2 regions of the Levilactobacillus sp. FUA 3915 genome follow, and region 2 is predicted to be linked to the other one. Evidence: predicted binding sites of a transcription regulator. Region 2 holds the regulator's gene; the other holds the start of a gene.

Region 1 (15,826 bases), 1.3 Mb from region 2:
CGCCATGATGACCAGGATGTAGCCGACCACGCAGATGGCTGCCGGTGCCGCAATTTCCATAACTTGCTTCATAAAACGTCCGGCAATCCGCGCATAGTTGGGCTGCAGGGCCAGGAAGAACGTGGGAATCCCCACCATTAGGGAGGAAATGGGCGTCAACTGAATCGGTTCAAACGGGTAGCTGCGACTCATGAAGATGAAAATCAGCGTGAGCGCGACCGAGTACATGGTCTTGATCAGGAACAGTGAGGCCACCCGTTCGATGTTGTTGATGACCCGGCGACCTTCATTTAAGACGTTGACCATGGCGTCAAAGTTCGAGTTGACCAGAACAAAGTCGGCCAGACTCTTGGTGGCTTCACTCCCGGAGGCCATGGCAATGCTGCAGTCGGCCTGACGTAGCGCCAACAGGTCGTTGACCCCGTCACCGGTCATGGCGACCGTGTGCCCGGCTTCCTGGTAGGCCTTGATCAGCTGTTCCTTTTGTTGCGGCGTGACCCGACCAAACACATTATAGTCGGCCACAAGTTGGGCATAGTCTGGGTTGGCGCCCACCTGGCTCATATCGACCAATTGTTGGGCCCCCGCGATGCCCGCCCGGCCGGCAATACTGGCCACCGTCACGGGATTGTCCCCGGAAATGACCTTCAAGGCCACGTCCTGATTGGCAAAGAAACCGAACGTATCCTTGGCACGTGGCCGCAGTTCATCGGTAATCAAAATCAGCCCGATGGCCCGCGGTTTTGTTGGCTTGGGCGTCGTGAGCTCTTCCGCTTCCGCCAGTAACAGAACCCGGTAGCCCGCGGCCGCTAGGGTTTGAATACGTTGCTGGACGTCGCTAGGCACCGTGTCGAAAATGAATTCCGGCGCGCCCATGAGCGTTGCGTGGCCGTCAATGACCGCCCCACTCCATTTACGCCCGGAGGAGAACGGTAAGACATCCTGCGCCGCGACTTCTGGTGAACCGTACGCCTGCTGGACCGCCTGCGCCGTTTCGTTATCGTCGCCCGTTGCCGCCACTAGCTGAGCCAACCGCGTTTGGAGGTCTGTTTCTGGCACATTGGCCAGCGGTTCCACCCGGTCAAGCTGTAGTTGGCCATTGGTGATGGTCCCGGTCTTGTCCAAACACAGGACGTCGACTCGGGCCAACGCTTCGATGGCAGGTAACTCCCGTACCAACACGTTGTGGCGCCCCAGGGTGAAGGCGCCGGCCGCGAGTGCTACCGAGGTCAGTAAGACCAAACCCTCCGGAATCATACCGACCATTGAGGCGACGGTTCCCAGGATGGCGCGGTCCTGGCTCTGTCCCCGCAACATGGCGGACACGAATAAGGCCGCACCCAAAGGGATAATAGCAAACGTCAACACTTTAATAATACGATTAATAATGATGAGCAACTGACTGGCACTCCGCCGCTTTTGCTTGGCTGAATGCGCCAACTGTTTCACAAAGCTGCCGTGACCGACCGTGGTGGCCTGCACCAGGGCGCGGCCCCCGAGAAGGACACTGCCGGAAATTAGCGAGTCACCCGTCGCCTTTAAAATTGGCGTGGACTCCCCAGTGATTTGGGATTCATCGACCTCTAGTCCGGCGGTCTCTCGGATCAGGCCATCGACGGGAATCTGGTCCCCGCGGTGGAGTTCGAGCAGGTCGTCACTCACGATATCATCCTGGTGTCGCGCCGTCAGCTGTCCGTCCCGTAGCACGTCAATCGTGCCTTCAGACAGGAGTGCCAGCTTGTCGACCTGCCGTTTGGACCGGATTTCTTGGAAAATACCGATCCCGGTGTTGACCACGACAACGCCCAAGAAGAGGAGATTTTTATAGCTGCCGGTGACCAAAACTAAGGCTCCCAGCAACACGTTGATTAAATTAAAGAGGGTTAATAGATTATCCCGAAAGATTTGTTTCACACTTCGGGTCAGCGGGGGTAAGGGGTCATTCTGCTGGCCAGCAGCCACCCGCTGCGCAACTTCATCCGCCGTTAATCCTTGATTTAACGGCGTTTCATAACGTTCTGTTGTGGTCATTTCCCCGCAACCTCCCTTTCTTTGGGTTACTCGTTAGATTACTCGTTTGCTTGCGTCTCCAGGTCGGTGAAAATAGACCGGAACGCTGTGGGCGCACGTCCGGAGCCACAGAACGGTCTCCAGACTTATTTTGAGCCGAAGTTCACGTCTCAAAAATATCAGTTTTCTAAGTGGCAAAGCCACTAAGGAAACTCCCACGGCTGAGTCTATTTTCACCGACCTTCCGACTCACAGACGTTTAACCCACGATGTTTTTTATCATTATATTTGTGTCTATTGCGCTAGTGTCAATGGCCTCTGAGACTGCATTTCGGACTCTAAGTCGAGGTCAATCGGTCCCATAGCAGGACAGCTGTGCCTATTGCCGGGACGACCAACCAACGTCTGTGAGAACACACCTTCATTGTACTAGAAATTAGGGAGTTCAGGCGCCTAATTCGTTCAGTTCTACGCAATCTTTTAGAGAAACGCAAGCATTTCTAATGGGAACGATAGTAACCTTTTGTGCCGGCGAAGACTACAATGGAATTGGTAGCATTGATTAACGCATTTTTACTTAAATTCTTCAAAGGGAGTAATATTTTGAATCACAAATCATCAGCGGTTATTCTATTTATTCTCTACATTATCCTGCTTGGCTGTATGTTAGCCCACCAAGATATGCTGGCCATGTGGCTCATGACTTTTGGGATGTTGTTGGAAGCCAGCATCAATCTGTACGACGTCTTTCACCGCCAGAAGTAAGCGTTGTCATTTAGCACTAGATAGCCTAAAATGGAAGGTATACGCGTGTCTGGCCCAGCGCCTCGCACCAACAATGACTGACGGTATCTGCCGTCAAGGAGGAACTATTTTATGACACCACCCACCAAGATTACGGATACACTCAAACTGGCCGATGGCAACCGCATGCCGGTCATGGGGTTTGGGACCTACAAAATCGGCGATCAAGAAACCATGAACCAGTCGATTGACGCAGCCTGGAACGCCGGCTACCGCATGTTTGACACGGCCATGCTCTACCGCAACGAGGATATCCTTGGTCCCACCCTGCACCAACTCGGATTGCCTCGAGAAGGCTTCTTCCTGACCAGCAAGGTCGCCGAAGTCGTTCAGGGTTACGACCGGACGATGAAGGCCGTGGAAGGCTCACTCAAACGTTTACAGACTGATTACTTGGACCTCTTACTGGTTCACTGGCCCGTTCGTGAACACTTCTTTGACACCTGGAAGGCCATGGAACAACTGAAGGCTGACGGCAAGGTCAAATCCATCGGGGTCTCCAACTACACCATTGCCCACCTGGAGCTGCTCGCCACCCAGGCCAAGGAAATGCCCGTCGTTAACCAGGTGGAATACCATCCCTACCTGAACCAACAGGCGCTGTTCAACTACGATCAAGAAAAGAAAATCGTCACGGAAGCCTGGAGTCCATTAGGCCGGCGCGTGGTTTTAGACAACCCGATGCTGACCAAGATGGCCAAGCATCACAACAAGTCCGTCGCTCAAATCGTTTTGCGTTGGGAACTCCAACACGAATTGGTGACGATTCCTAAGTCCACCCATTCCGACCGCATCAAGGAAAACGCCGATATCTTTGACTTTAGTTTAGACGTTGACGAGATGACCATGATCGACATTTTGAATAAGAATGAGCGGACAGGGAACGAGCCCGAAATCGTCTACGAAACCGGCAAGCAGTACTAGGATTTAAACTGCGTGGAGATTGCGCCTCCGGGCTGGCGAAAATAGGCCGTGGCGCTGTAGGCGGACGCCCGGAGCCAAAGAGCGGTCTCCGTGCTTACTTTGAACCGCTGAGATACGCGTTTCAAAGATACCAATTCCCTAAGTAGCCAAGACCGCTACTAAGGGAATTCCTACGGCTGAGCCTATTTTCACCAGCCCTGCGGCTCACACTTGTTTAACCCCAGTACCGCTTCGGTGGCGACTTAATCATGTATGCTAAAAATGCAATCAGCGTTCTCAATTGATGAGGACGTTGATTGCATTTTCTTTTACGCATATTTATCTAAATTGATTAATTGCACCCAATTTTCAGGTAAAAACCATTAACCACAAACTGGCAGAATTAGTTCTGTATCGCCCGGTAAGGCGCAATCAAAGAACTAGTTCTCCGCTTGTTTGTGCTTGCGGACTTGGTACCAGATGACACCCATTAGGCCGAACAGGATTGGCCCAACCAACATCCAAATCGTACTTTGAACGTCGCCATTTTCCAAGATTGGTTGGAGCAGCGTGAAGACGTTGGCCCCCAAGACCACGAGGAAGACGACCCAACTGATGACAGTCGTCCAGGCCGGTGATTTGTAGACTTCGAACGGTTTGACGATGTCGCGGTTGTGCTTGAATTTTGGAAAGGCGTAGACCAGGAACAGGTATGGCAACGTCATAGAAACGTTCGCCATCAGCGTCAAAATGTTATAGAAGGCTGAGGCATCGCTCGAGGCAAATGAAGCCACCAGAATGATAACGATGACGACGGCACATTGCAACATCATGGCGTAGCTTGGCATATCGTTGTCGTTTAATTTGGTAAACTTCTTTGGCCACATGGACTTTGGCGTCCCCATGATCAGCGTCTTCAGTGGTGAGTAGGTCAACGTGAAGAAGGCCCCAGAGTAGGCTAAGAACATGCCCAAACCGGTGTAACGGGCGAACCATAACCCAATCGTGGTACTCGTGGCGGCGCTCAACCCCATGGCTTCACCCAAGGTATCCCCCAGATTCCGCATCATGACGTAACTGATGTTTCCCATGTTCGTGGTTGGGTCGGACAGCACCTTTTGCCAGTTCGTGCTAATTCCCCAGCAAAGAATCCCAATCGCATAGCCCAACGTAATCACGACGGCCGAGATAACAATGGCCTTCGGGAACGTCTTTTCTGGGTTCTTGGTCTTATCAACCATGCCCCCCAAGACTTCCAGGCCCCCATAAGCGAAGATAGCAAATACGGCGAAACTCATGATTCCCATTGGTTGTTGGTAGCTGGGATGTGGCGAGTGTAAGAAGGTGCTCAGCGGTTGTGCAAATTTACCGTGCTGCAACGCCAAAACAATACCAGAAACGACCAGCAGGATGGCGTTTAAGCTCATGACGGCCAATCCACCGAGGCTGGTGATCCGCACGATTCCCTTGACCCCTTTGATGGAGACCCAGGTTACCAGCACCATCCACAGACAGGACAGAATCCCGATGACCTGCGTGGCATTTAAGCCAGCGAAGGCGAAGTTCTGCGTTTGATCACGCCCGAAGAAGGTCGTGGTAAAGGGAATCCAAACCTTCGCAGAGGTGGAAACCAGCCAGATGATGTAGGATGCGAACCACATGAAGGTCCCAATGAAGGCGAACTCTGAGTTCACACTGCGGTCCAACCACTGGTACATCCCACTCCCTTCGTCGGATTTGATAGCGGCCCCATATTCTGCCATCATTAAGGCAAATGGAATAAAGAATAGGATTGCTGCTGCTAAGTAGAATAGAATCGACGAGTAACCCATTAAGAAATAGGCCACCGTACTGTTGGCAAAGCCGAAGACGGTCGTAAAGATCATCATGACTAAGGCCATTAAGGTGATTTTAGTGTTATTATTATCAGCCATTATTGTCTCCCCAATTATTATAGACTGCCCACTTGTAGGCGCTTTATTTATTTTAGATGAGAGACAATACATTCCCGTGGTAATTTCCTAACAGGAGGCTAAATTTTTCGTGTGATAAGTTGGCTTTTTCTCATAGAAATTGGCTACCCAGCAAAAAGCCCACCAACCACGTCAATCGTGGCCAGTGGGCTTCGTTAATATCGATTTAATCAGTCGATGCTGATCTTATGATTATCTTCAACCTTGGTTTGCTTTGGCAACGTCAAGGTCAGAACGCCTTCAACATACTTGGCTTGAACGTTATCCAAGTCAATGCTTGGCAGGTAGAAGGAACGCGCAACATTTTGACTGCTACGTTCTTGACGGAGAATCCGGCCATCGTCATCCTTAGCTGACTGGTTGACCTCGGACTTTCCAGAAATTCTCAGGGTGTCGTCACGGTAATCGACGTGAATGTCTTCCTTCTTGAAGCCAGGCATCTCGGCCGTAACCACGTAGTCCTTGTCATGTTCCACAACATCCGTCTTCATAGAGCCATCGCCGCTAAACATGTCGCGACCCAGGTTCCCCACTTCGTTAAAGAAATTCATTGGATCAAAGAAATCAAAGTTCCGGTTCATAACATCGTTAGTCATAATCAATAACCCCTTTCTGCTTTGCTTGATTACATTATCTATAATAGTCAGGATTGGTCAGTATTGCAAGTAATTAGCACTCTAGATGCTAGAGTGCTAATTTGTTCGTCTTATCGCTTTAATACCGGCTTTTATATTGAAAATATAATAGTTCTCATCAGCAGAAAGGTCAATTAATTTGATTAAAGGTCAAATAGTTGGTTAAAAGGTCAGAACTTTTTGCTGTTGGTCAATCGCGACCGCCACCACCAAACCAGAGTCCCTAGCCAGCCGACTGTCGCAACCCACAACAGCAACCGTGAAAGCAATCGCGGTTGATACTGAAAGGTAAACGTATTCTGACCAGCACGACTCTGAACCGTTGCCAACCGCAACGTCTGCTTGGGATTGTTGCGGTACTGAAAGGCGTGACCATTCAGCGTCGCTTGCGTGTTGCGGTACATGGCAACCGGCAACGTCAGTGATTGGGCTTTCGTTCCCGTCCACCGAAGCGTTGTGGTGTGCCGCCCAATTGTCTGGTGCAGGTGCGGACCGGTACGGTGGTAAAGCACGTGGTCCAGTTCCTCATACGCCGCGAAAACATTATCAGTCGGCTTGTAGTTCGGCTGAAGGGGCAAATAGTCCGGCGTTGATTTAGTCGCGAGCGTTAATGGCTTAGCGAGATTAGAGCTATTAAAGGCTGTTCGCAGGTTTTCCAGTTCCTTAGCGGAGTACGTCCGTGCTGGATAAATGGCACGCGGAACCGCAAAGAGTTGCTGCGTATGCCGCAGGGTTGAGTAGCCATTGACGGCAATTAGGAGAACGCCCAACCCGGCAATCCCCAGTCGCAGCAGGCCATTCCACCCACGACCCAAGATTGTCGTTGATAGCAACTGACCGTCAGCGACCAGCAATAGCACCGTCCCCACCGCCATAAACCGCGAGGGAAACTGAATAAAACTGATGGCTGGCAGTAAGTGGAAAATGGCATTCCAGGGCAAGAGCACCGACGAGATTACATAGAAACCAGCACCGAGACTCGCCGTCACCTTGGTCGAGAAACTTAACTTGCGCCAACCAATCAAGAGAATAATCAGGCTGGCGACTAGCACTACCAGAATCAGATAGCGTGAGCGATGCAGAACCAGGACGTTAAACGCCTTTCTACTGGGGTCTTTGACCTGACCGACGCCCAAGATTCGGTTGCCCATAAAGACTTCTACCATGCCGGCAATCACGTTGGCACATAGAACCAGGTACAGCAGGATGGCCTGCCCGATTTTCAAGAGAAAGTCACGCCGGTTCGGCAGACGAAACAGGGCAATAATCGCGTAAACAAACAGCATCAGCGCAATTTGCGCGGCTGAGATCAAATGGGTCTGCGTCAACAAGGCCATCACAACCGCCATCTGCCAAACGTTGACCGGGTGCTCGCGATTTTCAATCATCCGTACCCCAACGATCACGCCTAAAGGCATCAACGCCGCGCCCCAGCTCATGAAGGACTGACGGATATTCCACATAATAATTTGATAAGTAAACGGGTAAAGAATGGCAATCGCCTGAGCTGTCAGGTTAGTGACCCGGCACCGGCGGAGCGCCACGTACATGCATTCGGCGGCGACTGCGCTGAGGACGACGCGAGATAGAACTTGGTACTTCACGTAGTTACCCGCTAGCAGGAGTAAGGCGCCATTGAATCCTGCGGCAAACGGCCCGTAGATGGCGTTGACCATCCGGCCCATCCCCTGATACTCATAGGGCGCAACAAAGTAATGGAAATTCACCTGTTTTAGCTGCATAACAGCATCGTAGAACCGGTTAAAGTGAAAAAGCCCATCGACACCGAGAATGACCGAATGACTGGTAAGTTGCGGTAGCGCCGCTAAGAAAGACAGCGCAATCACAATTAAAAGAAACGCGTGTTGCCACAACCAGGTTCGTACTGGGTGTTGGGCTGGTGACTCTGACATAGAAATCCTCCCTGTTAAGTGACTGTTGGCAAAGAAAAAGAGGGCTGCCACCCTCCCTTTCTAGCTAGTCTGGTAGTCCATGATTGAGCTTACTGTTGAACGAGACCTTCTCATTTCGTAAAACGATGGCATGACCTGAAAAAATATCCGTCAGATCATCACTTCGACCTCACCCTTCGTTAGATTCAACCGTATACTTCAATTTTTTGCCGTCGAATCGCGTAACACCCTTGCTCGTAATCGTATAAGTATGCTTTTTACCCTTTAACTTGTACGAGAAGGTTAACCACTTGCCTTTGACATTATTCTTGATTGTCGTTGGCACGTTTCCGTATTTATTATCGTAAATCGTGTAATGCTGCGTTTTACCGCTCTTGAGATACTTCGTGACGCTGTGTTTTCCTTTCTTTTGAGACGAATAGAACAGTTCTAATTCGCCACCTGTGCAACGAAGGGCCTCAACCCCCGTGTTCGAATAATTACCATCCGACTCTCTCATATATGAACGCAAAACAAACTCGGCGCTGGTCGCAAAGGAAAATGAATGTCCCGCATTTTCCGCCTGAAATTTAATCGGTTGGCCTAAAATTTCATATATCCACATAGCCTTAGGCAAATCACTGTCGCCAAAGTTTGCCGAGTAGGTGTAAAACGAGGCAGAGGCATACTCATTATGTTTGGGTTGCTTCCCAAAAGCCGACGTCCGCATCCAACCAACTAATTTATGCGTGCCCTCATGATTAGCCCGCCAAGAATACTTGTAAACGCGATAATACTTATGGCCCTTAATCTTGGCTTCAGCTAACGGCCAATAGTTATCCGTCACCTTGGACCCATTCACGCGGCGCAACAGCTTTCCCTTGCTGGAATAAACGCCGGCACGATTGGGCTTGTCGGAATTTTCCTCGTACTCCAGCAAATCAATCGGGTAGGGATGCTGCCATTTGTGAATGTAGTGAACCGCAGCATTCGCCGTCGTTGGTGCTTGTTGGGATAGATATAACCCACCCATTACCGCAATAACCAGCGCGAACCATTTAAAATGTTTCATCAAGTACCTCCTGATTTTAAAAAATCCATTTGAATCTCTACGCAATCGTGCGAACACTAATATCGCTTGAGTGTTTCACCAAGCCATTTGATCTTATTCTTAGAAATATAAGTGAATGAATGCGTCGTCCAACGGTTAGCTTTATAGGTAAAGATTCGAACCCGATACTTATTGTGTCCAAGGGCCTTGACTCGCGGCTTGCCATACACAAAAACCCAACCGGTTGCGACCCTCAACGCTGAATCGTACCCGTTCTTTCTAACGCGTATACGTTCAGTTTTATTCCGCCAGTGGCCCCAAAACCTCTTTGGCATCTCCGAATGATAACTAGAAGCATTGGCTGTAACTGGTGTTAGTACTGTCGTTGACAACGTCAAAGCTGCCAGCAACGCAGCCGTCCATTTTAATCCAGAACGCATGAGTAAAACCTCCTACAATTTCATTTAATCGACGGACAAAATCTCTAGTCGCTTGACGTTAACGATGCCAAATTGTCAAAGAATCATTAGCATCCCCTCGCATCCCGTGATACATCTTGTGCCCTTTAATCCAGTACGGGGTCTGCTCGAACAGATCAGTCTTTTTAACGGTATATTTATTGCCGCTCTTGAGAACCTTTTTAAACGAAATCTGACTCGTGTACTTCTTGCCTGTTGGTGCCCAATAAATGTGATACTTCGTGATTTTGGTCTTGTACTTGCCCCGAATCCAGACGTGACGCAACGCTTTAGGCATCCCGTTAACCGTAGCTGCATTGGCTGTGGTTGGCGTTGCGTTAATCAGTAACACTGCGACGCCTAACATTAGTAACGCGGTCAGTAACCATTTCATTTTTTTCATTGTCGTGCTTCCTTTCTCAAACGACTAATAGCGATAATAATAGGTAGACGAGACTTTTTGCCCCAGTGCGACTGGCGTGCTACGTAACGCTGTTTTACCATTCCGCTTGACCCGCCGCCAGCTTGGCCACATATCTGAATAGCTCTGGCCTACCGTATAATCCTTGTGCTTGCCAAATTTTGTGATCGACAAATCGCTATACCAGGGACTGCTAGCCTGGACATGCTTCGCCATTTTAAAGGTCTTTCCAGACAGACTATGCCATTTCTTCTGACCAGCATTTCGATACTTCCACTGCCACTTGGTAAAAATAACTTTATCGTAGGATTTTTTCTTTTTATCGTAATGCCGCCAATGGCCTCGCAAGGTCTTGGGAACGACCGTATAATGCTTCGTCACTGCTTGAGCTGTCACTGGATTGGCATTAATTAGCGTTAACCCACCAACCATCGTCAGTAATAAGGTCAAAGTTATCCAAAATTTTTTCATGTATTTAACTCCCCTTCACATTGCCACAATAATTTTCACTATCCTGGCATCTTCACAAATAACGATTAATTGTTAAAAGTCCGCGTTACTCAGTCAATGCGATCAGCCTCACTTAGCTTGTCAAACTGGTCTTGACTAACGGTCGTGGTTTTTCCACGGGTAATGTCCACTTCCTGTTTGCCAATTTGGCCAATAAGTGATTGGCCTCGTAATACATCACCATAACTATCAGTTGGCATAATATAGAATTTGAAAACGTAATGCCCGGGCTGTTCCGGATAGCCACCAAACTTAATGGTTTGCGTATTTTCATCAACACCATAATATAAGTCGCCTAAAATATTTCTGTTATTTTGATGCCACTGACAATTTTTAGGCCACAAAGAATCAAAACCACTAGGATGGGTTCGCGCAAAAGCATTAATAATTGGATAATGGTTCCCGTGACTTATTTTTTGAAGTTTATCGGCGACACCCCATGTATAGTAAAACGATTGCTTATCCATATATTTAAACGACTTAGCCGTCACTAGCGGGTGAACCGTCTTCTGCGTCAAATCAGTATCCGCTGCACTTGAAGGAACGACCAGCGTATTGCCATTTCCTATGTCATCCGCGGTCTGATAGGTCAGTACGGTACCGTGAACAGTTGGTAGGTTAAAGGTCTTAATCGGGGTTCCCTCATATTGAAGCAATGTATTCCCACTAAACGTCGCCATATAGCGTTTACCCCAGTATTTTTGGATAATTTTGGGAAACTTCTTAAAGTCCTTATCATTTCCCCAAGCGCCCGTTGTAATTTGCATCCACTGTCCAGAATATGCTGGGGCGGGGTAGCCTGCCTTCTTCGTTGGAATTACGGGCATCCCTTTGACTGTATATAAGCGAAAATGTTTTGTCTTATTCTTGGGAACTGTATAAGATCCATGTACACTAACACGAATCTTTTTGGGCATGACCTCAACATTCATGCCATGTTTCCCTGAACCGCGATACCACAGATGGCCACCCTTATGAAAAGTGGCGCTCTTAGCTTGTGCGACCACCGTTTCATGTTTATTACCAACAGAACCAGCCCCAACTACACCAAAGGTAACGCCAATAATCAGCAGTTGACCCACTAGCTTACTAATAGATAGACCTCGTGTGTTCTTCATAAGATGACTCCTTATCCTTTTCTATTTGGCAATCTCAGCCGCAAAGATAGTTATCCAAAAGCAGTGTCACTATCTTTGCGGCTTTATCTTTCGCACAAATAAGTTGGGGACAACTCGACTGTCATCCACCAACTCTTTGTGTCTTGCTTAACGTAATCCTTTAATGGCAACCTTCTTGGTGTACACGTGGGCTCGGTCCTGATGCATGGCCGCAGCAAACGAGGCCTTTTTACCCATAGGTCCTGCCACACCAACCATCCCGGTGTACAGTGCCGCATATTGATGACCTTTGAGTGTGTAGGTGCCACGCTTGTAGCTCTTCCACATATTACTGTTCGTCCAGGCAACAGTGTACCAACCGTGACCATTACTAGTAAGGTTCACCGCATGTTTCGTCGTGAAACTCTTAACCAGCTTATAAGTTGACGTCCCTTGAGACTTACCGTAATGCCAAGTAGTCTGTTTCATTGACCGCTTGGTAAAGGTCGTCTTGTAGCGATAATGCTCGGCATCCCGGTAATACCAGGTTCCACGCATCTTCTTGGGAAACGTCGTCACGGTTTTAGCGGCCGCAGCCGTCGTTGAAACGTGCGTCTGCATCGCCACCACACCAACGCTTAGACTGGCTAAAATGAGGCCGCTCTTAATCACTAATCGATTCATGTGCTTGCCCCTTTACTTAACACGCTGATAAGGTAGGCCGACAATGCTACTGTTGCCTTTAATATTCAACACGCCCTTCTTCAAAACGAAGTGCATTTTAACGTTCTTTTTACTTTTGAATACTCGACCTTTTACGATGGTACTGATCATCTTGTAGTGGGTTAAGACCGTGTAATGGCCCTTAGACGTTTTCTTATACCGTGGAGACAAGTAGGTGTCATTAGTATCAATTTGCTTAATCACAAATTTTTTGTTCGACACTTTGAAGTACTTTAAGTTGTCCTCATTCTCACCAACTATTTGCCAATGATCCTTCTTGGGAATCATCCACTTCCCGCGAAGAACCTTAGGCATTCCTTGATGATACTTCGCTGCCTGTGCACTAGTTTGTGGTTGTGCAACGGCTCCAAGGGTCAAGCTCAATACAACGGCCGCTGCTGTAGCAAATATTTTTTTCATGATTATGACCTCCAATTAAAACCTATCGCTGACTTGATTAAAGTAAGCCTTTAATAGAAACCTTCTTGGTATAAGCACGTCCATGGTCTTTGTGCATGGCCATATCAAAAGATACCTTCTTCCGCACAGGGTCTAATACACTGACTGCACCGGTGTATAGCGCTGCATACTTGTGTCCCTTGATTGTGTAAGTGCCGCGCTTGTAATTGGTCCATGCATCGGTGTAGGCCACACTGACCATATACCAACCGTGGCCACTTTTGTTCAAGTACACATCACCCATTTTCTTACTCTTTACAACCAATCTATAAGTCCACTTGTGTTGCACCTTACCATCATATAAAATAGCTTTCTTCAAGGTGTGCTTGGTAAAGATCATCCTGTTAGTGTTGTTGTTCCCGTCTCGGTAGTACCAAGTCCCCCGCATTTTCTTGGGGAAGGTTTTAATGTTTTTGGGCGTTGTGGCTGCCTGAGCTGTTGGCGTTATATTCGCAGTGAATACGCCGCCCAAACTTAGGCTAGCTAAAACCAAGCCAATTTGTAGAACGAATCGTTTCATCGTACGCACTCCTTACCTGTTCTTATCGTCGTATGCTACCACTGACTAACGAACCGCCACTTTAACTGTCTTGGTGATAGCGGCGTACTTGCTACCATTCAGTCCACCGGCATTGGCTTTAACACTCTTGGCCTTAGGTGCATAAAGTTTAATCTTGAAAGTATTCTTACTGATTTTCAGGTACTTAGCGCCACGGTAAGACGTGACCTTCACCCGATTCAGCTTCTTAGTCTTGGCTAATGCTGACTTGGTCAATCGGTTATTGGTGACTTTTCCCGTTACCACAACGTATTTGCCTTGCTTACGCGCTTTAACGCTGTAAACCTTGTTAGCTTTAGCTGCTGGTTGCACCTTGGTGACAGTTTCACTATAGGCTCCAAGTGCTGATTCAAAATTCTCGCAAAAATCATTCAGTTTAAAATCATTGTCTCTTGACGTATTCCGAACCGCATCTACGTCTGACTTGTAAGTATCTAATGCCACTTGATCATTTTTAGTTAAACGTGATTTGAAGTGTTTGTACAAATACATGACACCAGAATAATCCTTATCAAATGCATCTTGATCTCTAAAGTAACCTGGTGTGTTCAAATTTTCAAAAGATTCTATGGTTCCACTAATTGTTGGCGTCTCAGGATTTGCGTCCCCATAAGCAGCTAATGGATCTGCCAAAAACGCCTTGATTGTCGAAATCCCCAAATCCTCTTTAACACCATCAGTGGACATCAACCCAGCTTTTTGAACGGCATTCACGTCACTCAAAAACTGACTGCGACTAACCGTCTTCGCCTGGGCAACCACCGTTTGTGTCAGTGGTCCATTACCATTGGTCAACAGATCTGCCCCACCAAATAAGGCCAGCGCCGTGACTGAGGTTAAGGCTGTTCTTACGATAAACTTATTCATAACTATTTCCTCCAAAATTGACTTCAACTATTCCCAACAACTTCATGAACATAATCAACTTATTACCCGCTCATGCACTATGTAAAATCAACCAGCGATTTCCAAACTGCGCCGTCCGGACGCAATCACTCCCTTATTCGCTAGCTGAATTAATACTTTTTTTACTAAGTCTACTTTTTCGGTAACCAAGCCGTGGCCTTAGTGTAGTGACCATGGCCTTTAATCAATTGATATTCTTGATACTTCAATCGACTGCCAACCCGCCTGATTCGAACCTGGTATGGCTTCAAAGAATTTATCATTTCAATTCCTTTAAGAACGTAGACGTGTTGACTAGTCTTGCGGTACTTCATCTTTCCCAACACAAGCGGATCACCAATCCAATATGAATTAAGACCCTTCTTAGTGATTTTGACACCAAGCTTGGCATTAAACGCGTACTTACCCTGACCTGCCCGCTTGTTACGTTCCCAAGTGCCACGCAACACCTTGGGCGTCCCCTGGTGCCACTTGGCTGCATGAGCCGTGGTTGGCGAATCCAATGCCAGTGGTAGGCCAATCGATAGAGTTACCGCAGCTAGTGCTAACAACTTCTTCATAAGTTTAGCTCCTTCACTTTAACGAATCGCTTCAAGTAAAATTTCATCCGGAATCACGGTCAAATCAGGCCGGTCCAGGTGATCAACTAACCAGTTCTTGTAGTTACTGATGAGCTTGTCCGTAAAGTTACGGGCCCAACGCCCATTTGCCTGTTCATTTGCTGGCAGGCCCTGGTACTTATTCGCTACCAGATGCTTCAACAATGACTCATCAATCTTCCAGTTCTGAGAAATACGCCGGTACACAATTTCACCAATTTCGTCCGGGGTATAATCACTAAAGTTCAGCGTCAGTGGAATCCGCGACCGCAAGCCAGGATTAGCGCTTAAGAAGGTCTCCATTTGATCCGTATACCCGGCAAAAATCGCAATGAATTTATCCCGATTATTTTCCAATTCTGTAATCAAAGTTTCCACAGCCTGTTTTCCGAAATCATTACCATTCTGCGCCGTTAACTGGTAAGCTTCATCAACAAACAACACGCCGCCCAATGCATCCCGGACAGCTGTACGCGTTTTCTTTTCCGTGTGCCCGATGTACGCACCCACTAGGTCGGCCCGACTGACTTCCATGACCGTGTCTTTTTCCAAAATTCCTAGGTTATAGAACAATTGCGCCAAGATTCGGGCAACGGTCGTTTTCCCAGTTCCGGGATTCCCCGTGAAGACCATGTGATACGTTGGCTTCTTAGAATCCGGCAGCTTGTCAGCCAGTTTCCGTTCCACGGCGACCCGTTCGACCAAGTCATGGATGTAGCTTTTGACATCATCCAGCCCAACTAATTGATCCAGCTGGTCTAGTAGTACCTGAACTTTGTCAGCCTTAGCATTATCATCCCCACCAACCAGTTCATGGATATCATCA
Region 2 (15,826 bases):
GATACTATTTTTTGACCAGGTCTGATCGTATGATAAGCCGAGTCCCCAACCAAGGGCTTGCATGGCTTGGACTTTTGATTCTTCAATGAAGTCCTTTCGTGTTTAAAGTAGGTCCGATTCAACGTCAACCAAAATCCTCCAATGCCAACGTTGGGAACATCCCCCATGACTGCGTTTTCCGTCAAATATGGTTCGGTTGTATTGCGCTTAGGAGCTGCCGTGTCGAGTTCAATTAAAGCATCATTGACTTTTTTAACTTTAACTAATTTTACGACCTTTTGTTTATTCCATTGTTTGATTGCATAATTCCAAACACCCTTGTAATGCTTCGTCTTTGAGTATGAATAGTAGGTGATTCGGCGGGTGTCATAGGTTCCCCAATACGGCTTTTTATTTGTAGCGCTGGCCGTAATGTTTCCAATTCCTAATAGACCTAAGAAAACTGCAGTGACGATTAAAAGCCTGGATAGATTTTTATGTAATTGTAATTGTTTCATAAATAACGCCTTCTGCTCTAATTTAGAATTTTGTTAAGCCAGGATAACAGTCCTGCTCAATTAGTATAAAGCAAAGTAAAATTCACATCAACGGCCATGACTATATCTGGTAGGAAATGTTTGCATTATGAGTTAATCCGACAAGACATGTCGTTACATGCACTCATAAATCCACTAAGAAGAAGGGCTCACTTTAGACTTTTATTCTTTATATGGTGGTCATGCACCAAGTGAATTGTGGGAATAAAAAAGAGCCAGGCACGATTAGACCATGCTTGGCTCTCTACAATATTAAAGACATATTTGCATGTAATTAAGAAAACGGGTGCTGAAATTTTTCGTCGGATACAGGTAGAATACTGAAAAGGCAGTCCCCTAGAACCCGCGTCACTACTTGGTTTCATCCTCATCGGTTTTGAGAACGGCCATGAACGCTTCCTGAGGGATATCCACTTTCCCAACAGCCTTCATCCGCTTTTTCCCAACTTTTTGTTTCTCTAACAGCTTCATCCGTCGAGTCCGGTCACCACCGTAAAGCTTGGCGGTCACGTCCTTCCGGTAGGCCTTGATCGTCGTTCTCGCAATGATCTTAGCCCCGATAGCTGCTTGCACAGGGATTTCAAAGTTTTGGCGTGGGATAATGCCCTTCAAACGAGACGCAATTTCACGCCCCCGTTGGGCGGCGAAGGTGCGGTGCGCGATGAAGCTCAGAGCATCGACCTTGTCGCCATTCAGGAGAATATCGATCTTAACCAAGTCGGCCTGTTGGTACCCGGCCCGCTCGTAATCCAAGGAAGCGTAACCCCGAGTGCTCGACTTCAACTTGTCAAAGAAATCAAAAATGATTTCCGACAGCGGCATGTTATAGATAATGTTGACCCGATAATCGTCCAGGTATTCCATCGTCAAGAACTGGCCCCGTCGGTGTTGGCACAGGTCCATAACGGCCCCGACGTATTCGTTAGGCGCCATGATAGTGGCCTTCACGATAGGTTCTTCAATCCGCTTGATGGCGGAAGCTTCCGGCATTTCTGCAGGGTTTTCAACTTCCTTCATGCCACCGTCCGTCAAGTACGCGTGGTAGGTAACAGATGGTGCCGTGGTAATCAAGTCCAAGTTGAATTCTCGTTCCAAGCGTTCCTGGATGACGTCCATGTGGAGCATCCCCAAGAACCCACACCGGAACCCAAATCCTAACGCTTGCGACGCTTCGGGTTCAAATTCCAATGCAGCATCGTTCAGCTTCAATTTTTCCAAAGCCTCACGCAGGTCGTTCAACTTCGCGTTGTCGGTCGGGTAAAGCCCAGCGTAAACCATCGGACTCATTTCCCGGTACCCAGGCAAGGCCTTGACGGCAGGCTTAGCCGCATTGGTGACGGTATCACCCACTCGCGTATCCGTGATGTCCTTGATGCTGGCCGTGATGTAACCCACGTCACCGGCAATCAGGTAATCGCGTGAAATTGGCTTAGGCGAGTTGACCCCGACCTCAGTCACTTCATATTCACTACCGCTGTTCATCAGACGAATCTTATCGCCGGGTTGAACCGTGCCCTCAAATACCCGGACACTCAGCACAACGCCCCGGTAATCATCGTAAACGGAGTCAAAGACCAAAGCCTTTAGCGGCGCATCCAAGTCACCACTAGGTGCAGGGACCTTGGCCACGATTTGTTCCAAGAGTTCTGGAATCCCGATACCCTGCTTGGCACTGGCCAAGACGGCGTCAGACGCATCCAACCCAATCACGTCTTCAATTTCTTTCTTAACCTTTTCGGGATCAGCGGCGGGCAGGTCGATCTTGTTAACGACCGGCACGATTTCCAGGTTGTCGTCCAAGGCTAAGTAAACGTTGGCCAACGTCTGGGCTTCGACCCCTTGGGCAGCATCCACGACCAGGACGGCCCCTTCACAGGCTGCCAGACTCCGTGAAACCTCATAGGAGAAGTCGACGTGCCCAGGTGTATCGATCAGGTGAAATTCATAGTCGTGGCCGTCCTTGGCGTGATACGTCAATTCAACCGCGTTTAATTTAATCGTAATTCCGCGTTCACGCTCAAGGTCCATGTTATCCAACACTTGATCTTGCATGTCGCGCTTGGAAATGGTATCCGTTAACTCCAAGATTCGGTCCGCAATCGTGGACTTCCCGTGGTCAATATGCGCCACGATAGAAAAGTTACGGATGTATTTTTGATGTTGCTTTAATTTCTCAAGATCCATGTTGATTTCCTACTTTCTTAAACGCCATTCTCAACAATTATAACATAGCCATCGCATTTTCCTACCTTTAACCCCTACTGAATCCGATAAGCAATAGAAAGTTTACCTAAAACGAATTTGATTCTGAAAATTCGTTTCATCCCTTCAAAAACCAAAAACGGGTACCCCACCAAAGGGGTACCCGCCGTCTAACATCTATTTATTGTCCGCCTCGTACTGCTTTAAATCGCTTGGCGCCAAGTTCTGCCATTGCTTGCTGTAGAATTTGTCGTTAATCGCATAGTGCGGTTGCGGTTGTTGCTTACTGAGGAACGGATTGACCTTTTGATCGACGGCCAACCAACCACGCCAGCCCAAGTGAATCGTATCCGTCATGAAGTACGGCACGTTCCCCTTGTTGCTGAGATCAACAATGTTGTTGAACCCTTGTGATTGTAATTGGTAGTGAATCTTTTGGTCAAATTGCTTGAGCATCGTGGCCGATAAGCCCGTGTACTTCTGCCACCGCGCGTTGATTGGTGGAATGATGAAGAGCACGTTGGTGTTCAACCGTGAAAATTGATCCAGACACAGCTGGAAGTCAGCGAATTCCGGCGACTTGGTGTACGACAGGTTTTTCTGGAAGTTCTTCAGATTGCCCGTCTTCAATTCCTTCTTCAGCCCTTGCTTATAGAACTTATCGCTGATATGGAATCGGTTATCACCCGTCGCAGCTTTCCCTAACTGACCACCCAGGCGATCCAGTGCCGAGTAGGAATAATGAGTGGGTAACTTCTTGGCTTGCTGGTTCACCCGATTGAGGTTTTGCGATGGCAGGTCAATGCCGGAGAAGAACTGGTCTTCTTGTGTCAGCATATTCTTGCGCGTTTGCAGGTAGAACCGCTGGAAATCCGTCAACTTTTCACCCTTGGCCACGCGTTGTAGCGCAGCGTAGATGAAGTGGTCCGAATTAGCTGCGGGCATTTGAAGCAAGCGTTGGGCCGCGTACTTGTCAATTGCATCATGCCGGAAATGGGTCAACCATTCCGCCGTTTGTAATTGTGAGTAGTAGAAGCCAAACGCGTCCTTCCGCGTCCCGTTCTTCACGAACCATTGTGGTGAAATCACGAAGACGGCTTTCTTGTTCCGCAATTCGCCCTGAATGTTTTGCATCACGAAGTACTGTGTCAGAGATTGTGAGCCCCGGGCCCCCAGCAGAAACGGCCGGTAAGACCGCTTGTACTTCTGGGCCAACACGGACGGATGCATGGGGTCAAACCGTGACCACTCGGAGGAACCAAAGAACGGCACGTAGCCATCCTTTAGCGCCTGTTCCTTCATATGCTTCCCCCGTAAGACGTTGGGTGACAAGGAAACTGCCGCCTGTCGTTCACGAGCCGCGCTAACGTGACTGAAGCCCCAGGTAACGGGCATTGCCAACACCGCAAAAACCAGAATCGCCGCGAGAATTAACGGACCAAAGATCCGTAGTAATCGCTTTGCCATTGGCTAAGCCAGACTTTCGACTTTCGCAATGATCTTGTTGGGCGTGTCCCACTCTGACCGCTCAAATTCAGAAACGGGCACGTTGATGCCTAAGTCCCCTTGTAATTGCAATAACAGTTGAACAGACCCCATAGAGTCCATCAGGCCACTGTCGAACAAGTTGTCGTCCATCGCGCCGCTAACATCGTTACCCGTTAAGTCGTTCAAAATCCCTAAAACAGTTTCTTTGATATCCATAATAATTTCCCCCTAAATAATAGTTATAACCCTACTTAATGAAACCATAATTTATCCAGCATCCCTGAGAAGATCAGGAAGCTGAAGCAGACCATATTTGCCGTTAAGAAGATGGCAAATACTTGGGTGAAGCCGTTGTGTGGCACACTGGCCCGGTGCTTCTTCTTGTACCGCAGCCAGGTGTCGTTGATAACCAACGCGCACCCATGAAACAGCCCGTACGTAATGTAGTACCAGGTGACCCCGTGCCAGAACCCCATGACCAACATGTTAATAATGTACGTCACGTTAGCCGTGGTGGTTGGCTTCTTGAAGACCTTATGCTTCATGAACCAGAAAACCAGGCGCATGTAGATAAAGTCTCGGAACCAGAAGGACAACGTAATGTGCCACCGATTCCAGAAATCCTTGATGTTCGGTGACCGCCACGGTTGATTGAAGTTCATTGGCGTCGCAATGCCCATGATATAGGACGTGCCGACGGCAAACAATGAGTATCCCGCGAAGTCAAAGAACAAGTCAGCACTGTAAGCATACATGTACCCCAGCACCGGCCAGGACAAGTCCAGGAAGCCGCCCCGAGAATGCATCGCCATCACTTGTAGCTTAGGCATCAGCATCGTCCCGAAGTAGTAGGCCAGAATGAACTTGTACAAGAAACCAACGAAGATGTAACGAATCCCCTTTTGAATCATCCCGAGATATTTCTCGCGATCGGGCACCGACCGGTAATCGGCTTCAAACCGCCGGTAACGGTCAATGGGCCCGGATGAAATCGTGGGGAAGAACAGCATGAACTGCAAGAACGTCATGACCTGATAGTCTTTTAACGTGCCATCCCGCGTTTCCATCATGGTTTGCACCGCCCGGAACGTCAGGTAGCTGACCCCCAGAAACCCAATTAGGGAAGCCTGACCGTTTTCCACGGCGGGTGTGACCTTCACGATGGTCAACGGAATAATGGCGAGAATCACCATCAGGTAAAATATCGGCCCCGAATTTTGGTGCTTGCGATAAACGGCATACCCCCAGGTCAACGCCACTTCGTACAAAATGTAGATGATCAAGGCCACCCCTTGCGTCCATTTTGGACCGCCAAAGGTTAAGACCAGAAAGAAGATTGAGATCAACGTTTCGTACAGGCGTGACCGTTTGCCGTACAGAAGACCAATCATCAGTGGCAGTAACGCCACGCCCAACAAGGCAAAGTACGTTGGGTTGCCGTAAGGTTCAAATGACAACATTACTGATTGACCTCGGCGATAATCGATTTAATATCAACCTTGCCGTTGGGGGTCATCGGTAGGCTTTCCTTGTAGACGAAACGCTGTGGAATCATGTATTCCATCATGTCGCCGCCCTGTAAATTCTGTTTGATAGCCTTGGTCAGGGCTAATTCACTTTCAATGTCTGGTTCGCTTGGGACGACCCAGGCAATCAACTGGCTAACCTTGTGGTTGCGGTCGTACCGTGGCACGGCAACTCCCACTTGGATGTGGTCCTCTTGGGACAGGTAGTGGTTAACTTCTTCCAGTTCGATTCGATAACCGTGGAGCTTGATTTGAAAATCAGTCCGGCCACGGTACATGATCAACCCGTTGTCCAATTGGACCCCTAAGTCACCAGCACGGTAAACTGTTTTCCCATCCACTGTGACAAAGGCCTTTTCAGTCTTTTCTGGATTGTTCAGGTACCCTTTGGACATGGACGGTCCGCTGATCATCAGCTCACCCTCAGTCCCTACTGGAACCGGTTGGAGCTGGTCATCAACGACGGTGATCGTCGTATCATCCTTGGCATAGCCAATTGGTAACCGTGGGTAGTCCGCTAAAATCTGTTCGGTAATTTCCACTTGGGTCACCGCCACCGTGGTTTCCGTTGGGCCATAAGTGTTGAAGATACGAGCCTTTGGGAAGCGTTGGTGCAGGTTCGCTGCCGTGGCGTGGGTCAATTCCTCGCCACAGAACAGGAACCGGGTGAGCTGTGGATAATGAGTCCCATCAAATGTGGGCTCCATTAAGCAAATGTCCACGAAGGATGGCGTTGAGACCCAGACGTTCAGGTTCATCGTTGGTAAGGTTTCAAACAAGGCACGGAAGTTATCCGTCACGGTCTTCGGTAACGCCACCAGCGTGCCACCAGCTGCCAAGGTCGGTCCCCAGTCCATGACGGACAGGTCAAACGAGTATGGCGCTTGTGATAACGTGCGGGCGTTGGCTGGTAACGTAAAGTCGTCACTCAGCATCCAGTTCACATAGCTTAAAAGATTGGTGTGTGAAATCTGAACCCCTTTAGGCTTCCCAGTCGTCCCTGACGTGAAGATGATGTAGTAGGTGTCATCCCCGCTAACCCCATGATTCACGTGATAGTCGACGGACTGGTTAAAAATTGTCGTTAAGTCATCGGCGGTGAGCACCGGTGTGTCACCCAACGTGGTTGGTAAGTCGCTGACGGCAATCGCCGCGGCTGGTTGGGCAATTTCTTTGATCGTGGTAATCCGTTCCAAGGGTGAATGCGTGTCGATTGGCACATAAGCGTGACCACTCTTGACGATTCCCAGGAACGTCGCCATCATGTCAAAGGTTTGGCCCCCGTACACCATGATCGGTGCGTGAGCCGGTAGGTCCATACTGTCCAGGTGAGCCGCAAGGGCGTCTGAACGTTGTTTTAATTCCCCGTAAGTGTTTGTGTGACCAAGGTCATCGTAAGCTAACCGTTCCGGGTCTTGGAGCGCCCACTGATCCATGGCCGTAATCATGTTTCTAATCATACTCAATCCCCCCAAAGATTAATCATACTCCCGCGAGCTGGTTGTTCTCGCAACTAGAACTCGTTGTAAATGAACGTTGAATTATTCAAACCGCTATACCCGTATAAATAAACCAACGCCATCAAAATCACAAAGTAGAATAAGGTCCAGCCAATAAAAGCGACCACCGGCTGATGCCATAAAGCCAGCCACTTTGCTCTCATGAAATTCACCCCCAAAGTTTGTCGACCGATTCGCCCCCAAAGTCGACGTCCGTACACCACTTAACCAGATCGGTAACTCCCCGACGAATCGACGCTGGCTAAGCCTGGAGCTTATGTGGTCCCTACCACGCTCCTTATGTTCTGAGAATATCATTGCCCTACCCGGATTGCAAACAACCTCACTCAACCTTAAACCTTTCTTTTCATTTCAGGGGGGTCACGGTTATTTTGCCCATCAAAAAAGGCCACTGACAATCGTCAGCAGCCTTGATATATCAACTATTTACGCATTCTTAACCCATGCTTAATTTTCGTTGAACTTGTCGCGCATTTTGTTAAATAAGTTTCCTTTGCCAGTACCTGTAACACTTTCGCCACTGGCCTTCGCAAAGTCACGTAAGGCATCGCGTTGCCCCTTATTCAAGTTCTTAGGTGTGACAACCTTCACGGTCACGTGTTCGTCACCGTTACCATTGCCCCGCAATCTTGGTGCACCCTTGCCCTTCAAACGGAAGGTCGTGCCGCCTTGGGTACCGGCTGGCACCTTCAGCTTAACGTCACCGTGGACCGTTTTGACCGTGACGTCATCCCCCAGGGTTGCCTGGACAAATGAGACGTCTTGGTTAAAGTAGATTTCCGTGCCATCGCGCCGGAAGTCCTTGCTTGGTTCCACTTGGAAAATGATAAACAGGTCACCATAGCCACCACCGTTTTGACCGGCTTCGCCTTGGCCCTGTAACCGCATTTGTTGTCCGTCATCGACCCCAGCTGGGATGGTGACTTCAACTTCGTGTTGGTCTTCCGTATGACCGGTACCCCCACAGGTTGGGCACTTTTCTTTGATTTCTTGGCCCGTACCGTGGCAGACAGGACAAGGTTGTTGACTCCGCATCCGGCCCAGTGGCGTGTTGGTTTCAGTCGTGACATAACCGGAACCGCCACATTGGTGACAAGTGACGGGTGAAGTCCCTGGCTTAGCGCCGTTCCCGCCACAGGTGTGGCATTGGGCTTCACGAGTATACTTGATCTTGGTCTTCTTCCCAAAGATGGCTTCTTCAAACTTCAAGTCCATTTGGTATTGCAGGTCCCGACCTGGCCGTGGGGCGTTCGGGTTACGTTGCCCGCCACCGCCACCAAAGAATTGGTTAAAGATGTCGTCGAAACCACCGCCGCCACCAAAGCCGCCGAAGCCACCCTGTTGACCGCTGCCAAAACCACCGAAACCGCCTTGTGCGCCATCAGCGGAACCATATTGATCATAGTTAGACCGCTTCTGCTCGTCACCCAAAACGTCATAGGCATCCTGCACGGCCTTGAATTTCTCCGCCGCATCAGGGGCCTTATTCAAGTCCGGGTGATACTTCTTTGACAATTTGCGATAGGCCTTTTTAATTTCTGCTTGGCTGGCATCCTTTGCGACGCCCAGTACGCCATATAAGTCCGTTTCCGCCATCTTTTTCCTCCCAATCAATTCCGATATTTCCGTTACTAGCGTCGTTCGCTAACTAGACTCGGTACAACCGATTCAGCTGTTAAAACATCCTCTAGTAAGAATAGCATACTCGAAACAAAAAGCCAAAGCCCCACGGACTCTGACTTTCTGCTTACACACTGACGGTAAGATTACTTCTTATCGTCGTCGTTAACTTCGTGGAAGTCACCGTCAACGGTATCGTCATCCTTACCATCGCTCTTAGCATCACCGCTAGCTTGGCCAGCAGCAGCGCCGTCAGCACCTTGTGCTTGTTGTGCCTGTTGTGCTTGTTGGTATAACTTGACGGAGAGGTCCTGGATGATCTTGTTCAGGTCGTCCTTCTTGCTCTTCATGTCGTCCAAGTTGTTTGCTTCTTGGGCTTTCTTCAGAGCATCGCGGGCATCTTCAGCCTTCTTGATTTCATCGTCAGAGACCTTACCCTTAACGTCTTTCAACGTCTTGTCGGTCTGGAAGAGTAATTGGTCGACTTCGTTCTTAGTGTCGACTTCTTCCTTACGTTGCTTGTCGGCAGCTTCGTTTTCCTTAGCTTCCTTCATCATCTTTTCAACTTCGTCGTCAGACAGGCCGTCGGAGCTCTTGATGGTAATCTTTTGTTCCTTGTTTGTTCCCATATCCTTGGCAGAAACGTTAACGATCCCGTTCTTGTCGATATCGAACGTTACTTGGATTTGAGGAACACCACGAGGGGCAGCTGGAATGTCAGCGAGTTGGAAGTTACCCAACGTCTTGTTGTCAGCAGCCATTGGCCGTTCACCTTGTAAGACATGGATATCAACGGCTGGTTGGTTGTCAGCAGCAGTTGAGAAGACTTGTGACTTGCTGGTAGGAATGGTCGTGTTCCGGTCGATCAACTTGGTGAAGACCCCACCCATGGTTTCGATACCCAAGGATAATGGCGTCACATCAAGTAAAACAACGTCCTTCACATCACCGGTGATGACCCCACCTTGAACGGCGGCACCTAAAGCAACGGCTTCATCAGGGTTGATGGAGTGGTTAGGTTCCTTACCCGTCCACTTTTGTACAGCTTCTTGCACGGCTGGAATCCGCGTAGAACCACCGTTTAAGATGACAACGTCAACGTCGCTAGCTTGTAAGTCAGCATCCTTCAACGCATTTTCAACGGGGATCCGGGTCTTTTCAACCAGGTCAGCAGTCAATTCGTTGAACTTAGCACGGCTCAAGCTCTTTTCCAAGTGCAAGGGGCCGTTGTCGCCAGCGGAGATAAATGGCAAGCTGATTGAGGCTTCAGTCACACCAGAAAGGTCCTTCTTGGCCTTTTCAGCAGCGTCCTTTAACCGTTGAACAGCCATCTTATCCTTGGATAAGTCGACACCGTTTTCGTCCTTGAAGCCGGCAATCAACCAGTCCATGATCTTTTGGTCAAAGTCGTCCCCACCTAAATGCGTATCCCCGTTCGTGGAGAGCACATCGAAGACACCGTCACCTAAGTCCAGGATGGAAACATCAAAGGTCCCACCACCAAGGTCGTAGACCATGACTTTTTCATCTTTGTCTTGCTTGTCCAAACCGTAAGCCAAAGCAGCGGCCGTTGGTTCGTTGATGATCCGTTCAACGTTCAAGCCAGCAATCTTACCGGCATCCTTCGTCGCTTGCCGTTGGGCATCGTTGAAGTAAGCTGGGACCGTGATAACGGCCTTGTCAACCGTGTCGCCAATGTAATCTTCGGCGAATGATTTCAGGTGTTGTAAAATCATTGCGGAAACTTGTTCTGGCGTGTAATCCTTGCCATCAATCGTTTCCTTGAAACCTGATTCACCCATGTGACTCTTGATAGATGAAATGGTGTTAGGGTTGGTGATTGCTTGGCGCTTGGCCACTTCACCAACTTGCGTTTCGCCGTCTTTAAAAGCGACAACGGATGGCGTCGTCCGGGCGCCTTCCTTGTTCGCGATGATCTTAGGCGTGCTACCTTCGAGAACGGCGACAGCAGAGTTCGTCGTCCCTAAGTCAATTCCGATAATCTTGTTACTTGCCATCAAAAATTCCCTCTTTTTTAGTTTTTATTTATAAATTTATTGTGCCACGACAACCATTGCCGGCCGGAGAACCCGGTCCTTCAATTGGTAGCCCTTTTGCAGCACGTTAACCACTGTTTCAGCCGTTTGTCCATCACTAACGGGTACGGACTGAACAGCCTGATGTAACGTTGGATCAAATGGTTTGCCCAGTGCTTCGATCTCGGTCACGTGGTTACGCTTCAGCGCGTCTTCCATGTGGTCATAGGTCATCTGAACACCCTTCTTGATCTGCTTGCTGGCATCATCGGTCGCTTCAACCGCTAAAGCTCGCTCCAAATTATCAATCACGGGGAGCACATCCTTCGCGAGTTGCTGACCATCATACTTGATGAGCGACGCTTGTTCCTTTTGGTAACGCGCCTGCATGTTCTGCACTTCCGCCTCGGCCCGAAGATACTTGTCTTCGAAGTCATCCACCTTCTTTTGCACGGCGGCTAACTGTTCAGCCGTAACGGTTGGCTTAGCGGCGGCTTTGGGTTCCGCTGCTGTGCCTTGCTCAGTCTTGTCTGGGTCTTGCTTAGTAGTGGCGGCCTTTGCCGCAGTTTCATCATCAGTGGATGGTTGTTGCTTGTCAGCCACGATAAAAAACCTCCCTTTCTTTACTCGTCATAAAACCGATAATAATCTAATAGTTTTTTCGCGAGCTCTTCACGAAACGCACCGACAATTCCCAGCATCCGTGAGTATGGCATCCGGGTTGGCCCCAGAATGGCGATCATACCCTTGCCGTGCTGGTTGACGTCGTAGGTGGCGGTGATCAAGCTGAAGTTACGGAGCGCATCGTTGGTCATTTCATTTCCAATTTGCACGGAAATCTTATCACTCGGTTGCCCCAGGACGTTGGCAATGTCATCGGTCTTATCGATCAATGAATACAACGACTTCAGTGAATCCACGTCACTGTCCTGTGAGAAGTTCAACAGGTTGAGCCGACCGCCCACGTAGAACCGCTCTTGTGCGGCCCGGGTGAGCACGTCGCCAAAGATATCCAGGAAGCCCTCAGGACTCTGTAAATAATTGGCAATTTTCATCGGAATATCTGCTTGTAACTTCTGTAAGACTTCTGGCAACGTCAAACCAACCAGCTGATCATTAATCAACCGGACGACCGCCTCAAGCTGGTCGCCAGTCACCGTCTCGTTCACGTCGAAGGTCTGGTTCTCCACGTCACCACTATCGGTGACGAGGATGGCCATCACTTGCCGCTTGCCGAGTGGCACTAACCGGAACCCACTGAGACGACTGTTCTTCAATTCAGGCTTCAACGTAAAGGCCGTGTAGCTGGTCAGGTTGGACAAAATCGTTGCCGATTGCGAAATAATTTCGTCAATCTTATGGAAATCGCCGCCTAACGAAGACTGAATCACGTCCATATCGTTGGGCCGTAACGGATCTGGTTTAACCAGGTGGTCGACGTAGTACCGGTAACCTTCGCCAGAAGGAATTCGACCGGAAGACGAGTGGGTTTTCTCAATGAGCCCCTGCTCCTCCAACGCCGCCAGCTCGTTACGAATTGTCGCTGAGCTTACGTGGATGGGTAACTGCTTGGCTAATGTCTTGGACCCCACTGGCACACCAGTGTTAGTAAAGTCGCGGACAACGGCTCGCAGAATCATCATTTGTCTTTCTGAAAGCATCACAATCACCCCTTTTTTAGCACTCAAACATCACAAGTGCTAAGACACATATATAATGTAGCAAAACCCGGTTTTGAAGTCAAGAAATCTGGTAGAATTTTTAGCAATCGTTGCTATTAAGTGCTAATTTTTGGAATTTACTGAGAAAAATACCCATTTTTGGTGATTTTTAAGGGTAACCGGTCCTAAACCAATAATAGCCGTTACCACCAGTATCACCACGCCAGATGGTAACACGTCCCCGACATTCACCCAATTAATTTGTCAAAATAGCCGAGCACAAATTAAAAATGCCACGCCACAACCTGGTTTCAGGAAGTGCGTGACACGATTTATTGTGAAATATGATTAAGTTAATTTCAAATTACACTGGCCAACATTACTTTCAACCAACGACACAGGACTCAAAAACGACTGTGTCACGGTCCAAACCAGTGCTAGCCGCAGGGTTGGTGAAAATGGGCTCAGCCGTGGGAGTTGCCTTAGCGGGTTTCCCGCTTAGGCAACTGCTGTCTTTGAGACGTGGTCTTCGGCTCAAAGTAAGTCTGGAGACCGCCCTTCGGCTCCAGACGTGCGCCCACAGCGTCACGGCCTATTTTCACCAGCCCGGAGGCGCCAACAAAGACTAGTTTAGCCCGTTACGATTCGTGCGCTGCTAGTTGCTGGAAGTAGGCCCGCGTATCGTCCTCGTCCTGCTTCAACTGGGCCACTAAGCCATCCGCATCATCGAATTTGACCTCGCCACGAAGCCGGTGGTGCCATTCGACCTCAACGGGTTCGCCGTACAGGTCGCCCTGGAAGTCCAACAGGTTCATTTCCACCGTGATGGGCCGGTTATCCCCAAAGGTCACGTTGCGCCCCACAGAGACCATCCCAGGGTACCAGATGGCGCCGACCTTAAGCCGAGCCGTATAGATACCGATACCGGGGATCCATTCGTCCTGGGGCGCCAACACGTTGGCTGTTGGGTACCCAATTGTCCGGCCACGGGCCTCGCCGTGAACGACCAGCCCGGTCGAACGGTAGGTATAGCCCAGTAATTGGTTAACCAAGTCAATGTCTCCCGCCTTCATGGCTTCGCGAATATGGCTGGAGCTCACCTTTTGCGTGCCGTTAGCCTCTTCGGGAACGGTAACCACCTCAAAACGGCCCTGAGCGTAGCCTGGCAACAAGTCCATGTTGGCCACGTCCTTCTTGCCGTAGGTGTGATCAAAGCCCGCTACTGCGGCCACCGTGTGAAAACCGACCAGGTAGTTGTCAACGAACTCCTGGGGCGTTTGTGAAGCAAAATCACCGGTATAGTTCACTAAAAATACCCGGTCAACGCCCAAACGGTCCAGTTGTTGTAGCTTCCGTTTGATGGGACTCAAATATTTTTGATCATCCGCTTGTAATGGCCGGTAAACCAGGGCTGGATGGTGATCATAAGTCAAGACGGCTAGCTTGACGCCCTTGGCTTGTGCCACCGCCTTCGCCCGGTTGATGACCGCCTGGTGCCCCCGGTGAACGCCATCGAAAAAGCCCATGGCCAAGACGACCGGCTCATCGGGAATCTGACGTGCATCTAAGGGGTGATGTATGTGAATAACTTCCATTGGAAATTCCTCTTCTCAAAACTTAGTTCACCGCAAACATTTTTAGCGGTTTATATTGTTGTTTTTCTTCAGACCACTGGTACAGACACTTGGTCGCGCCTTGATAGGTCAAGGCGATTTCCGGTGCCGTAGCGCCGTCCACCTCTTCCGTTGTCAGGAAGACCCCGTTCTTCACTAAAGCCCAGACACGGTCGCTCAGAGCCACGTGTGGGTATTCAGCCAAGGCATAGTCGATTGGCCGTAAGATGGGACTCAAGTCTTCATTGGCCATGGCTTCGGCTACCTGATCCAACGTCACCGTCTGGTCCAAGGTAAAACCTCCACTCTTGTGCCGCGTCAACGAGGCCATGACTGCGGGCACGCCAAGTTGGCGACCCAGGTCAACGGCCAGCGTCCGGACGTAGGTTCCCTTGGAGCAGGCCACTTCAAAGGCCACGGTCTGGGTTCCTGCGTCGGCGTCAAAGGTCCCGGCATCAGTCAACGTAAAATGGTCGACGGTAATCGTCCGCGTGGGCCGTTCAACCGTTTCACCAGCACGCGCGTACTCGTACAGCTTACGCCCGTTGACCTTGACCGCGGAAAACATCGGCGGGGTCTGTTGAATAGTCCCGGTCAATTTCGCCGTCGCAGCCGTTAATTGTTCAAAGGTGAACGGCGTGGTCAACGATTGCTTCTCCACGACCTCACCATCTAAATCTTCGGTCGTGGTCGCAAAGCCTAACGTGACGGTTCCCCGGTACATTTTACCGGAGGCCATCAGGTACGGAACGACCTTCGTCGCTGAGCCAATACAAATTGGCAAAACACCGTCGACGCTGGGGTCCAGTGTGCCACTGTGGCCAACTTTTTTTGTGTGTAAAATGTGACGCAGTTTGGCAACACAGTCGAAGCTGGTCATGCCGCGTTCTTTATACAGGGGGATAATCCCATCCATGCTGGTTCCTCCATTTCATTTCTATGTGTTAGTTACTGGTGAAAATAAGGTCTCTAACCAGTCGCTTCCGGCGGCGGGTTCAAAACCCCCTGCTGTGGGGAACGCTTCCAGCCTGAGACCCGGTCTTCCAGCTCGCCTTGGAGCCTGGAAGGACACCAGTCTCCAAGGTCGTCCCATGCTCTAAACTGAGAAAATCGCTCAGCTAAGAGCATCGACACGGCCGGGAATTTTGATTCGCCTCTGGTCGCTTACATTAGCCACCCATTTTCACCAATCCTGCAGTCCAGACTAATTGGTCCCGCATTCATGCAATAACACGTCTCATTTGGCTATCAAGTTGCTTTAATTAATCCTAAGATGCATAGCTCATATAGTTTACCACAGACAAAAGGTTGCTGGCTAATGGAAACCCCAGAATTACGTTGTCGTCGTGCGCGTTAACCACCACCGCACAGAAAAAGGACCCCGGTCATTAACGACCGACGCCCTTCTAGCACCTGCGATTACTCGCGGTGATGTAAATCATTTAACAGTTCATCGATATGACTCCCGTAACGCACGGAAGAGTCCTGTTCGAAGTTCAGCTCTGGCGTCTTGTAGATGCTTAAGCGTGAACCCAATTCGGACCGGATCAACCCAGTGGCCTTGTTCAGACCTTGCTGCGTCTTTTCCGCTGAAGAAGCCTTGTCGGATAAGATACTGTAGTAA

Evidence for each region. The regulator HrcA, encoded in region 2, represses chaperone genes, less so after heat shock. The targets are predictions, from matches to a motif close to TTAGCACTCNNNNNNNNNGAGTGCTAA.
Region 1: the regulator HrcA is predicted to act here: its motif matches at 6,360-6,386, upstream of ACEPST_RS06335 (Hsp20/alpha crystallin family protein).

Annotation. Positions count from the first base shown of each region.
Region 1 covers NZ_CP168704.1:1,318,524-1,334,349, reverse strand. Annotated here, with positions in the region: gene ACEPST_RS06355 (cation-translocating P-type ATPase) at 1-2,031, opposite strand, end outside; gene ACEPST_RS06350 (hypothetical protein) at 2,569-2,775, shown strand; gene ACEPST_RS06345 (aldo/keto reductase) at 2,887-3,738, shown strand; gene yjeM (glutamate/gamma-aminobutyrate family transporter YjeM) at 4,158-5,651, opposite strand; gene ACEPST_RS06335 (Hsp20/alpha crystallin family protein) at 5,861-6,286, opposite strand; gene ACEPST_RS06330 (hypothetical protein) at 6,496-8,238, opposite strand; gene ACEPST_RS06325 (hypothetical protein) at 8,408-9,289, opposite strand; gene ACEPST_RS06320 (hypothetical protein) at 9,346-9,708, opposite strand; gene ACEPST_RS06315 (hypothetical protein) at 9,767-10,129, opposite strand; gene ACEPST_RS06310 (hypothetical protein) at 10,154-10,618, opposite strand; gene ACEPST_RS06305 (hypothetical protein) at 10,708-11,775, opposite strand; gene ACEPST_RS06300 (hypothetical protein) at 11,923-12,438, opposite strand; gene ACEPST_RS06295 (hypothetical protein) at 12,451-12,897, opposite strand; gene ACEPST_RS06290 (hypothetical protein) at 12,935-13,456, opposite strand; gene ACEPST_RS06285 (hypothetical protein) at 13,502-14,362, opposite strand; gene ACEPST_RS06280 (hypothetical protein) at 14,533-14,961, opposite strand; gene ACEPST_RS06275 (AAA family ATPase) at 14,980-15,826, opposite strand, start outside.
Region 2 covers NZ_CP168704.1:2,606,567-2,622,392, reverse strand. Annotated here, with positions in the region: gene ACEPST_RS12090 (hypothetical protein) at 1-497, opposite strand, end outside; gene lepA (translation elongation factor 4) at 888-2,720, opposite strand; gene dltD (D-alanyl-lipoteichoic acid biosynthesis protein DltD) at 2,916-4,205, opposite strand; gene dltC (D-alanine--poly(phosphoribitol) ligase subunit DltC) at 4,209-4,442, opposite strand; gene dltB (D-alanyl-lipoteichoic acid biosynthesis protein DltB) at 4,478-5,686, opposite strand; gene dltA (D-alanine--poly(phosphoribitol) ligase subunit DltA) at 5,686-7,212, opposite strand; gene ACEPST_RS12060 (teichoic acid D-Ala incorporation-associated protein DltX) at 7,266-7,415, opposite strand; gene dnaJ (molecular chaperone DnaJ) at 7,720-8,868, opposite strand; gene dnaK (molecular chaperone DnaK) at 9,039-10,910, opposite strand; gene grpE (nucleotide exchange factor GrpE) at 10,947-11,531, opposite strand; gene hrcA (heat-inducible transcriptional repressor HrcA) at 11,552-12,589, opposite strand; gene ribF (riboflavin biosynthesis protein RibF) at 13,228-14,184, opposite strand; gene truB (tRNA pseudouridine(55) synthase TruB) at 14,207-15,118, opposite strand; gene rbfA (30S ribosome-binding factor RbfA) at 15,622-15,826, opposite strand, start outside.